Regions from separate parts of the Streptomyces sp. NPDC051987 genome, predicted to be linked through region 1. Evidence: riboswitches for the same ligand, from Rfam matches in the RefSeq annotation. Region 1 holds a riboswitch; the other holds the start of a gene.
What was found. Region 1 has a riboswitch for cobalamin ahead of AB0M11_RS28050 (prenyltransferase/squalene oxidase repeat-containing protein). Riboswitches for the same ligand answer to the same signal wherever they lie in the genome.
Positions count from the first base shown of each region.

Region 1 (5,045 bases):
GCGTACGCGCTCGCCGCCGCCAGGATCGCCGGGCAGTTGGGGCTGCCCGGCCCCTCCCTCGCCGCGGTCGCCGCCTGCGGTGACCCGCCGGCGCTGCGCGCGCTGCTCGCCGCCCGCACGGTGCCCACCGACGACCCGGACGGTCCCGGTGACCCGGGCGGCCCCGGCGCGTCCCGTGTCTCGGCCGAGACGGTCGTCCTCGACGGCGAGATCCGCATCGCCGCCATCACCCGTACGACCCTGGGCCCGGCGCCCGCGCGGCAGCCGCTCCGGCACGCCGTGCACGCCCACGACGGCCTGCTGCACAACCGTTTCCTGCGCCTGGCCGTCGACCGCACCGTGCACGCCCTCGGTGTCGACCGGGGTGTCCTGCACATCGGCCTCACCCTGACCGACCGCGGCCCCCGGGTCACCGACGTCGCCCCGCAGCTGCCGGGCGATCTGATCCCGCTCCTGGTCCGGCGGGCCACCGGCGTCGATCTCGCGCAGGTTGCGGCCGCCCTGGCCACCGGCGAGGTGCCCGACACGACGCCCACCCGGCAGCGGGCGGCGGCGGTCCAGTTCGCCTACCCCGCCGCCACCGGGCGCCTCGAACGCCTGGACCTCTCCCCCGACGCCGTCCACGAGCCCGGCGCCGACCGCATGCTGCTCACCCGGCACACCGGCGACCGGGTCACCGCCGGCCCGCACGCCACCGTCGCCGACCGGCTGGCCCTGTGGGTGGCGGTCGGCGAGACCCCGTCCGACTGCGACGACGCGCTGCGCCGCATGGCCCGCCACCTCTCGGCGGACATCGCACCGCTCGCGAACGCGGCCTAGGAACACGCGAACCCGGCCGGGGAACCCGGGCACGACAGCGACACGCCGCAGCAGGGCCCAGGCGTCCTAAGGTGGCGCCATGACCCAGCACCCGACGCCCGTCGAGGCCTTCGAACCCCCCTACTACGTAGCCGTCTTCGCCTCGGTGAAGACCGAGGACCAGAGCGGCTACGGCGAGACCAGCGCACGTATGGAGGAGCTGGTGAAGGACATCCCGGGGTATCTGGGGATGGACCACGCGCAGACCCCCGGCGGGCTGGGCATCACCGTCGGGTACTTCCGGGACGCCGACGCCCTCACCCGGTGGCGGACCGACACCGAGCACCGCGCGGCGCAGAAGCGTGGGCGGGCCGAGTGGTACGAGAGCTACACCCTGCACGTGGCGAAGGTGGAGCGAAGCCACGGCTTCACACGCGGGTAGTCCCGCGCCCCGACACCGGGAAGCGACCGCCCGGACCAACTCCCCCGCGCCCCCCAGGACGTCGGTCCGGTCGGTGACCCGGGGCCCACGTCGGCCGAACGCCGCGGCCCGAGCGGGCTCCCCGTCATGGCATGACCGTAACGAAAGGGTCCCGCTGCCTCGCTCCGCACAGCCCCCTCTCAGGGGCGCGGCGGCGGCCGGTAAGGTAGCCGGGTCGTCATCACCCGTACGGGGGGAAGCCGGTGCAATTCCGGCGCTGACCCGCAACCGTGAGCCACAACCCACCTGTGGCGAGCCGGACCGCCCCACGCGGGACGTTGATCGGCTCAGGTGCGCCGGCACCCGTCGTCGCACGGCACCGTCGAGGTTTACGGAGCCGAGCCGCCGGGGTGTCCCGCGCTGCCCGGCTCCCCGCAGGGAGAGGCACCCGCCGACCATGACCGTCCTCCGCCGCACCGCAGGGGTGCTGGCCGCCACCGCCGTGATCGGTACCGCCACACCCGCGACGACCGCGCTGGCCGCCGGCACCCCGTCGCCGTCCGCGTCCGCGGTCCGGCCGTCCGGGCTGTACGGCAGCTCCGACCCCCGGTACGACGGCGTCTGGCGGCAGTCGCTCGCCCTGCTGGCCCAGCGTGCGACCGGGGTCACCCCGGCCGCGAAGGCGGTGGACTGGCTGGCCGGGCAGCAGTGCGCCGACGGCGCGTTCGCGGCGTTCCGCGCCGACCCCACGGCGGCCTGCGACACCAAGGTGACGGTCGACACCAACAGCACGGCGGCCGCCATACAGGCGCTGAAGTCGGTCGGCGGCCACGACGCCGCCGCGGCCAAGGCCGCGACCTGGCTCAAGTCGGTGCAGAACAAGGACGGCGGCTGGGGCTACACCCCGGGCTCGCCCAGCGACACCAACTCCACGGGCGTGGTGATCGGCGCGCTCGCGGCGGCCGGTGCGAGCGCGGACAGGTCGCCGTACGACCTGCTCGCCAAGTGGTCGGTGCCCTGCGGCCAGGACGGCGGCGGCGCCCTCGCCTACCAGCCGGACAAGCAGGGAAAGCTGGCCGCCAACGCGGACGCGACCGCGGCCGGGGTGCTCGCCGCCCTCGGCAAGGGCTTCGTGACGACGGCCGGGAAGGCGCCGGCGGCGGACCCCGCCTGCGTCGGCGCCGCCAAGGCCCTCACCCCGGCGGAGGTGGCCCGCAACGGCGCCGCGTACCTCGCGGACGCCATGTCCCGGACCGGCCACCTCGTCTCCGCGCTGCCCGGCGCCAAGACGCAGCCGGACTACGGCAACACCGCCGACGCGGTCGTCGCCCTGGCCGCGCAGGGCTGGACGGAGCCGGCGCGGAAGCCGTACGCCTGGCTGGCGGCGCACGCCGTGCCGTGGGCCGAGCAGAGCGGGCCCGCGGCCTGGGCCGAGCTGATCCTCGCCGCGCACGCGATGGGCGCGGACCCCCGTGACTTCGGCGGGACGAACCTGGTGACGGCGCTGAACTCGACGGGACCGGCCCCGCGGGCGGCTGCCGCGGAGCACGCCGGGGAGAAGCAGGACAAGAAGTCCGGTACCGGCGTGTGGTGGATCGTCGGTACCGGTCTCGTCGCCGGCATCGGCATCGGCTTCCTGTTCAGCGGGCGGCGGAAGCAGCGGCAGCTGTGACCGCGGCCCGCCGTGCCGTGCTGCTGCTCCTGGCCGCGCTGACGCTGTGCGCGGCGGTCGCGGGGCCGGCGGCGGCCACCGGCTACCGCTACTGGTCCTTCTGGGAGCGGGACGGCGCACGCTGGACGTACGCCACGCAGGGCCCCTCGACGGCGCGGCCCGCCGACGGCGCGGTCGAGGGTTTCCGCTTTGCGGTGAGCGAGGACTCCTCGGACGCGTCGCGGCCGCGCGGCACGGCGGACTTCGGGACGATCTGTGCGCGGACGCCGGCCGTCGGGGGCCACAAGCGGGTGGGACTGGTCCTGGACTTCGGCACGACGGCGGACGCGCCCTCGGGGGAACGGCCGCCCGCGCGCCGGACGGCCTGCGCGGTGGTGTCCGCCGACGCGACGGCGGCGGAGGCACTGGCCGCGGTGGCGAAGCCGCTGCGGTACGACACGAACGCGTTGCTCTGTGCCATCGGGGGGTATCCGCAGCGGGGCTGCGGTGAGGAGGTGGCCGCGGGGACGGGGGCGGGGGCCGGGGGCCGGGCCTCGGACAGCGGGCCGTCACTGGGCCTGCTGGCGGGCGCGGGAGTCGTGGCGCTCCTGGCCGCGGGGGCCTTCTGGCAGACACGGCGGCAGAAGAATGCGTGAGCGCCACGGCGCGGGCCGACGGGAGCCGGTCGCGCAGTTCCCCGCGGGCCGGTGGGGGCTTGTCGCGCCCACGCGGCGGCAGCCGCACACCGGGCACGGCCCCGCGCCCCTTACGGGGCGCCCCCTGACCGCCGACAGCAGCGACACCCCGAGCCGGTGGAACCTCCTCGCACCCACGCGGCGGCAGCCGGACGCCGGACACAGCCCCGCGCCCCTTACGGGGCGCGCCCTGACCGCCGACAGCGGCGGCGCCCCGAGTCGGTGGAGCCTCCTCGCGTCCGCGCGGCGGCAGCCGCCGCGCGGGGCGGCGTCGCTGCCTTCGCGTCGGCTCCGGCGCAGCCGCACCGTGCACCCCGGCGCCTGGTGGCTCTGGTCCCTCTCGCTGGGGGTCGCCGCGTCGCGGACCAGCAACCCCCTTCTGCTCGCCCTGCTCGTCACGGTCACCGCCTACGTCGTGGCGGTCTGCCGGAGCCGTTCCGCGCCCTGGTCCCGCTCCTACGCCGCCTTCGCCAAGCTCGCCCTCGGCGTCCTCCTCGTCCGCCTCGTCTTCACCGTCGTCCTCGGCTCCCCCGTCCCCGGCGCGCACACCCTCGTCACCCTCCCCGAAGTGCCGCTCCCCCACTGGGCGCAGGGCATCCGCCTCGGCGGCCGGGTGACGGCCGAGGCCCTCGTCTTCGCCCTGTACGACGGCCTCAGGATCGCCACCCTCCTCGTCTGCGTCGGCGCCGCGAACGCGCTCGCCAGTCCGGCCCGGCTGCTCAAGTCCCTCCCCGGCGCCCTGTACGAGCTGGGCGTGGCCGCCGTCGTCGCCCTCACCTTCGCGCCGCACCTGGTGGCGGACGTGCAGCGGCTGCGGGCCGCCCGGCGGCTGCGCGGCCGCCCCGACTCCGGTCTGCGCGGCCTGCTGCAGGTCGGACTCCCGGTGCTGGAGGGCGCGTTGGAGCGTTCGGTCGCCCTCGCCGCCGCCATGGACGCGCGCGGATACGGCCGCGCCGCCGACGTCCCGGCCCGGGTCCGCCGTACGACGGCCTGGCTCACCCTCGGCGGTCTGCTCGGCGTCTGCGCGGGAACGTACGGGCTGCTCGCCGCGGAGGGCGGCGGATACGGCCTGCCGGTGCTGCTGGCCGGGGTCGCCGCCGCGCTCGCGGGGCTGCGGCTCGGCGGCCGGCGTTCGCCGCGCACCCGGTACCGGCCCGACCCGTGGGACGCGCGGGCCTGGCTGGTGTCCGGCGCGGGCGCCGCCGTGGCCGCCCTGCTCACCCTGGCGTCGGTGCGCGATCCGGACGCCCTGCGTCCCGGGGTGGTACCGCTGGTCGCCCCCACGTTGCCCCTGTGGCCCGCGGCCGCCGTGCTGCTCGGTCTGCTGCCTGCCCTCGTCGTGCCGAAGGAGCCGTCGTGATCCGGTTCGAGGACGTCTCCGTCACGTACGAGGGCGCGGCCCGACCCGCCGTGCGGGGCGTCGACTTCGAGGTGCCCGAGGGTGAACTCGTCCTGCTGGTGGGCCCGTCCGGGACCGGGA
Region 1 is NZ_JBFAXI010000062.1:3,685-8,729, forward strand. It holds gene AB0M11_RS28040 (hypothetical protein) at 1-819, shown strand, start outside; gene AB0M11_RS28045 (antibiotic biosynthesis monooxygenase) at 899-1,240, shown strand; cobalamin riboswitch at 1,434-1,564, shown strand; gene AB0M11_RS28050 (prenyltransferase/squalene oxidase repeat-containing protein) at 1,677-2,891, shown strand; gene AB0M11_RS28055 (SCO2322 family protein) at 2,888-3,526, shown strand; gene AB0M11_RS28060 (CbiQ family ECF transporter T component) at 3,840-4,925, shown strand; gene AB0M11_RS28065 (ATP-binding cassette domain-containing protein) at 4,922-5,045, shown strand, end outside.

Region 2 (5,045 bases), on a different contig from region 1:
GAGCAGGATGCCGTCCTTGTCGGTGGTCCACACCGAGCCGTCCCGGCGCAGGAAGGAGGCGCCGGCCGACTCCTCGCCGCCGAAGCCGATGGCGCCGCCGACCAGTCCGTCCACGAACCACTTGAACCCGACCGGGACCTCGACCAGCCGGCGGCCGAGGTCGGCGGCGACCCGGTCGATCATCGAGGAGGAGACCAGGGTCTTGCCGACGCCGGCGTCCGCCGCCCACTGCTCGCGGTGCCGGTAGAGGTAGGAGATGGCGACGGCGAGGTAGTGGTTGGGGTTCATCAGGCCGGCGTCGCGGGTGACGATGCCGTGCCGGTCGGCGTCCGCGTCGTTGCCGGTGGCGACCCGGAACTCGGCCCGCTTCTCGATGAGCGAGGCCATCGCGTACGGCGAGGAGCAGTCCATGCGGATCTTGCCGTCCCAGTCCAGGGTCATGAACCGCCAGGTGGGATCGGTGTACGGGTTGACCACGGTGAGGTCGAGGCCGTGCCGTTCGGCGATCCGTCCCCAGTAGGCGACGGACGCGCCGCCGAGCGGGTCGGCGCCGATGCGCAGTCCGGACGCCCGGACCGCGTCGAGGTCGAGGACGCTGGGCAGGTCGTCGACGTAGACGCCCATGAAGTCGTACCGGCCGGTGGTGGGCGCGGCGAGCGCGCGCTCGTACGGGACCCGCCGGACGTCCTTCATCCCGCCGGTGATGATCTCGTTGGCGCGGTCCTGGATCCAGGAGGTGGCGTCGGAGGCGGCGGGGCCGCCGCTGGGCGGGTTGTACTTGAAGCCGCCGTCGGCCGGCGGGTTGTGCGAGGGGGTGACCACGACGCCGTCCGCGAGGCCGGTGGTGCGGCCCCGGTTGTGGGTGAGGATGGCGTGCGAGACGGCCGGGGTGGGGGTGTAGCCGTCGGCGCTGTCGACGAGGACGGTGACGCCGTTGGCGGCGAAGACCTCCAGCGCGGTGACCTTGGCCGGCTCGGACAGGGCGTGGGTGTCGGCGCCCAGGAAGAGCGGGCCGTCGGTGCTCTGGCCGCTCCGGTACTCGCAGATGGCCTGGCTGGTGGCCGCGATGTGGTCCTCGTTGAACGCGGTCGCCAGTGACGATCCGCGGTGTCCCGAGGTGCCGAACGCCACGCGCTGGGCGGGGTCGGACGGGTCGGGGTGCAGCGCGTAGTAGGCCGTGACCAGCCGGGCCACGTCGACGAGGTCCTCCGGAGCCGCCGGCCGGCCCGCTCGCTCATGCGGCATGAGTCCACTCCTCCGCAGTCGTTGATCGTTCGCTCGCCGCCCATCTTTCCCTGCCGGTGGCCGCGCACGCGAGTGCGGCACCGGCCGCGCGCCGAGGACTCGGCGGGTTCACGGCGGGTTCACCGGAGTCGCAGCGCGTTCGGGGCCCGCTCTTCGAAGATGTCGACCAGCCAGTCGAAGACGGTGGCTCCGCGTCCGGCGCGGGCCTCGGCCAACTGGGCGGTGAACTCCGCCCGGTGGGACGGGTGGCTGCGGGCGAGCCTGCTCTCCAGTTGGCGGGCGGTCTCCGCGTGGCCCAGATGCGCACGGGACGTGTCGTGGTCGCGCCACTCGAAGACGAAGTCACGGTCGTCGGGCGTGCCGAAGCCGCCGCCGAGGCAGTCGGCGAACGCGTCGAGGTTACGGCCGAAGTAGCCGCCGGGGCCGTTGACCGCCTCGCCGACCACCCGCCAGAAGTCCTCCAGGGTGGTGATCGCGGTGCCGTCCAGTACGTAGGTCTGCGTCACGGCCCGCAGGATACGACGCGCGCCGGCCGTGAGCGGGGACTGCGGCCCTGCGCGGGGCGACGCGGAGGTGGGTGACGGAACGGGCGAGGGTCTCCGGAATTCGCCTGGCTCCGGAGGCCCTCGCCCGTCGTTCGGCGGGTGGGTCAGTGCGGTGTGGGCACGGTGCGCGTCGCGGCCGGCGCCCCGGCCGGTCTGGGGTTGAGGACGCGGTCGGCCAACTCGCCGAAGAGCAGGCCGAATCCGCCCCACAGCGACACCTGGATGGCGAGCGCCGAGAGCCGGAACCGCCAGAGCAGGGTGGCCGGGAAGTCCTTCGGCACCTCGTTGACGACCGGCAGGAACTGGTACGCCAGCCCGATGACGACGGCGAACGCGACCACCGCGAGCACGGTCGCCCACCAGGTGCCCAGCCGGGGCCGGAGTCGCCGGCCGAGGAGGGTGGCGGCGACCGCGAGGAGCACGCTGAGCAGCATCATCAGGAAGTACAGCGTGGTCCGCTTGCCGATGGTGTCCGGGTCGCCCACGGACGGCGGGTTGGCCGGGTACTTGAGGAACGGCACCACGTACACGGCGACGAGCGCGCAGCCGGACAGCAGCAGCGCGGTCGCCCGCGGCGAGAAACGGCCGACGCGGCCGAGGGCGAAGCAGTAGGCGAGCGCGGCGATGCCGCCGAAGGAGACGCCGTAGACCAGGACACCGGTGGCCAGGCCCGCGGTGGACTGCAGGGAGCGCGAGACGACCGCCATCTCGTGCTCGTGCGTGTGGGCGTCCTCGAAGCTGATCGCCTTGTCGACGTTCGGCTCGCCGAGCAGGTAGGCGACGACCAGGGCGAGCACGCCGGCGGCCAGGCCGGCGAGCATGCCCCGCACCAGGAGGTTTCTTACGGTTGCGGAGTTCATCGGGTGTGCGGTGTCCCCCGCGTCAGTGGCAGGGGAAGCCGAGCAGGTGGCGGGCGTCGTGCACCCATTCGTGGACGTTCGTGCCGCTGAACACGGAGGTGGCGCCCTGTTCGGCGCCGACGAAGTACAGCAGGACCAGCATCAGGATGCCGAAGAAGACCGCCCAGGGAGCTATCGCGGACAGCGGCAGCTTGGCGGGGACGGCGGGGGTGGTGGCGGTCGGCGGAGCGACGGTCTGCGCCATGGCAGGACCTCCTCTGGGAGTTCGCGTCCCATCTCGGTGGTGCACAGGACGACGGCCACGGGTCTGACTCACGAGCGGCCCTGGGGCTCTCGCATACAGTGGCGCGACCGTGCCGGATTCCCACCGGCTTCCGTCTCGCCGTCGTCGATATCGGACAGACCGTACCGCGTGTCAGGGGCACGGCCAAGACCGCGTCAGCAGGCGTGATCTTCGTCTCGCGCCTGGTGGGCGGCGGTCGGGAGGGGGCAGCCCGCGGCGACCAGGCCCAGTTCGCGCTCGCCGAGCGGGGCGAAGAAGCGGTCGACGTCGGCGTCGGTGACCTCGGCGAGGGTGGCCGGGGACCAGCGCGGGGCGCGGTCCTTGTCGACGACCTGGGCGCGGATGCCCTCCACCAGGTCAGGGGTGGCGAGGGTGGCGCAGGAGACCCGGTACTCCTGGTTCAGGACCTCTTCCAGCGAGCCGAGCCGCCGGGCCCGGCGCACCGCCCGCAACGTGACCTTCAGGGCGGTGGGCGACCTGGACAGCAGGAGGTCCGCGGTCTCCTTCGCCGCCGGGTCGCCGTGCGCGCGGAGCCGCCGGACGATCTCCTCGACCGTGCCGGCCGGGTAGCAGGCGTCGATCCACGCGCGGTGCCCGGCCAGTTCGCCGTCCGGGGCCCGCCGCACCTGCCGGGCGAGCGCCTCGGGCACAGGCAGCTCGGCGAGGTCGGCGAGGAGGGCGGGGAGCGCGCCGGACGGCACGTAGTGGTCGGCGAGTCCGCACAGCAGGGCGTCGGCGGCCCCGATCTGAGTACCGGTCAGGGCGAGATGCGTGCCGAGTTCGCCGGGCGCCCGGCCGAGCAGGCGGGTCCCGCCGACATCGGGAACGAAGCCGATCCCGGTCTCCGGCATGGCGATCCGCGACCGCTCGGTGGCGATCCGGACGCTGCCGTGGGCCGAGACGCCGACCCCGCCGCCCATCACGATCCCGTCCATCAGCGCGACGTACGGCTTCGGGTAACGGGCGATACGGGCGTTGAGCCGGTACTCGTCCCGCCAGAACGCGGCCGCGGCCGACCCGTCGCCGTCCCGGGCGTCGTCGTGGACGGCACGGATGTCGCCGCCGGCGCACAGGCCGCGCTCGCCTGCCCCGGAGATGACGACGGTCCGCACGGCCGGGTCCCGCTCCCACTCGGTGAGCGCCTCGTCGACGCGGCGCACCATCGTGTGCGTCAGCGCGTTGATGGCCTTCGGCCGGTTGAGCGTGATGTGCGCGGCCCGTCCGTCGACGTGCAGCAGGACGGGTTCCTCGGCGCCGGTCATCCGGACACCTCCGCCGGGCCGCGGGCCGCGCTGAGGCGCATCATCTCGTCGGTTCCTTCCGGACGGGGCAGGACGCACGGGTCACGAACGATCTTCTCGCGACCGTCCCACCCTCCGCACACCGCCCCCGGACGGTCCTGCCGAGCGCGAGTCCGTCGCCGACGGTCTGTCCGACCGGGGTGTGGGTCGCCCCGGCAGGGGTCCTCTGGAGGCCGGGTGAACCGGGAGGGAACTCTTGGTCATGGGTTTGCCTGGGCGGCCGTTCGAGCGGCAAGGGCTGCCTAGCATGAGGCGATCACGAACGGTACGGATCCCCTGGGAGCTCGGGATGGTGTTGTCCGGCCCCGGCTGGAGGTCGTCACGTCCCTGGGCGGTCGTCGGTGTCGCCGTCGTGTGCCTGGTGGCCGGGTTCCTGGCGCTCACGCACGAATCGCGGCAGGCGCACGCCGGCCCAGCCGCGCTGCCGCACACCACCGTGGAGGTGTCCGCCAGCCGCTGCGGCCGGGGCTGGAGCGCCCCTGTTCCCGGGGTCCAGGTCTTCGACCTGCACAACCCGACCGACGGTGCCGCCGACGTGCTCCTGGAGGACCCGGCGAGCCGGGCCGTGTACGGCGAGGTGGAGGGCATAGGGCCCGGTACGACCCGGGAGCTGACCGTCCGGCTCGGCAAGGGCGCGTACGCGTTCCGGTGCGTGCCCGACGACGCCGACGCCGTCACCGGGCCGACCGTCCGGATCACCAGGGGCCGCAGCGGCCCGGCCGTGGCGCCGGTCAGCGAGCACGACCTGATCCCGCCGGCGCTGGCCTACCAGAAGTGGGTCGGCGGCGGCCTGGCCGACGTCGTACGGCTG
Region 2 is NZ_JBFAXI010000007.1:24,223-29,267, reverse strand. It holds gene pgm (phosphoglucomutase (alpha-D-glucose-1,6-bisphosphate-dependent)) at 1-1,245, opposite strand, end outside; gene AB0M11_RS05785 (barstar family protein) at 1,365-1,751, opposite strand; gene AB0M11_RS05780 (CbtA family protein) at 1,895-2,650, opposite strand; gene AB0M11_RS05775 (CbtB-domain containing protein) at 2,673-2,894, opposite strand; cobalamin riboswitch at 2,931-3,072, opposite strand; gene AB0M11_RS05770 (enoyl-CoA hydratase/isomerase family protein) at 3,089-4,195, opposite strand; gene AB0M11_RS05765 (EfeM/EfeO family lipoprotein) at 4,482-5,045, shown strand, end outside.
Region 2: linked by a shared signal. The riboswitch ahead of AB0M11_RS05775 (CbtB-domain containing protein) and the one ahead of AB0M11_RS28050 (prenyltransferase/squalene oxidase repeat-containing protein) in region 1 are both predicted to bind cobalamin.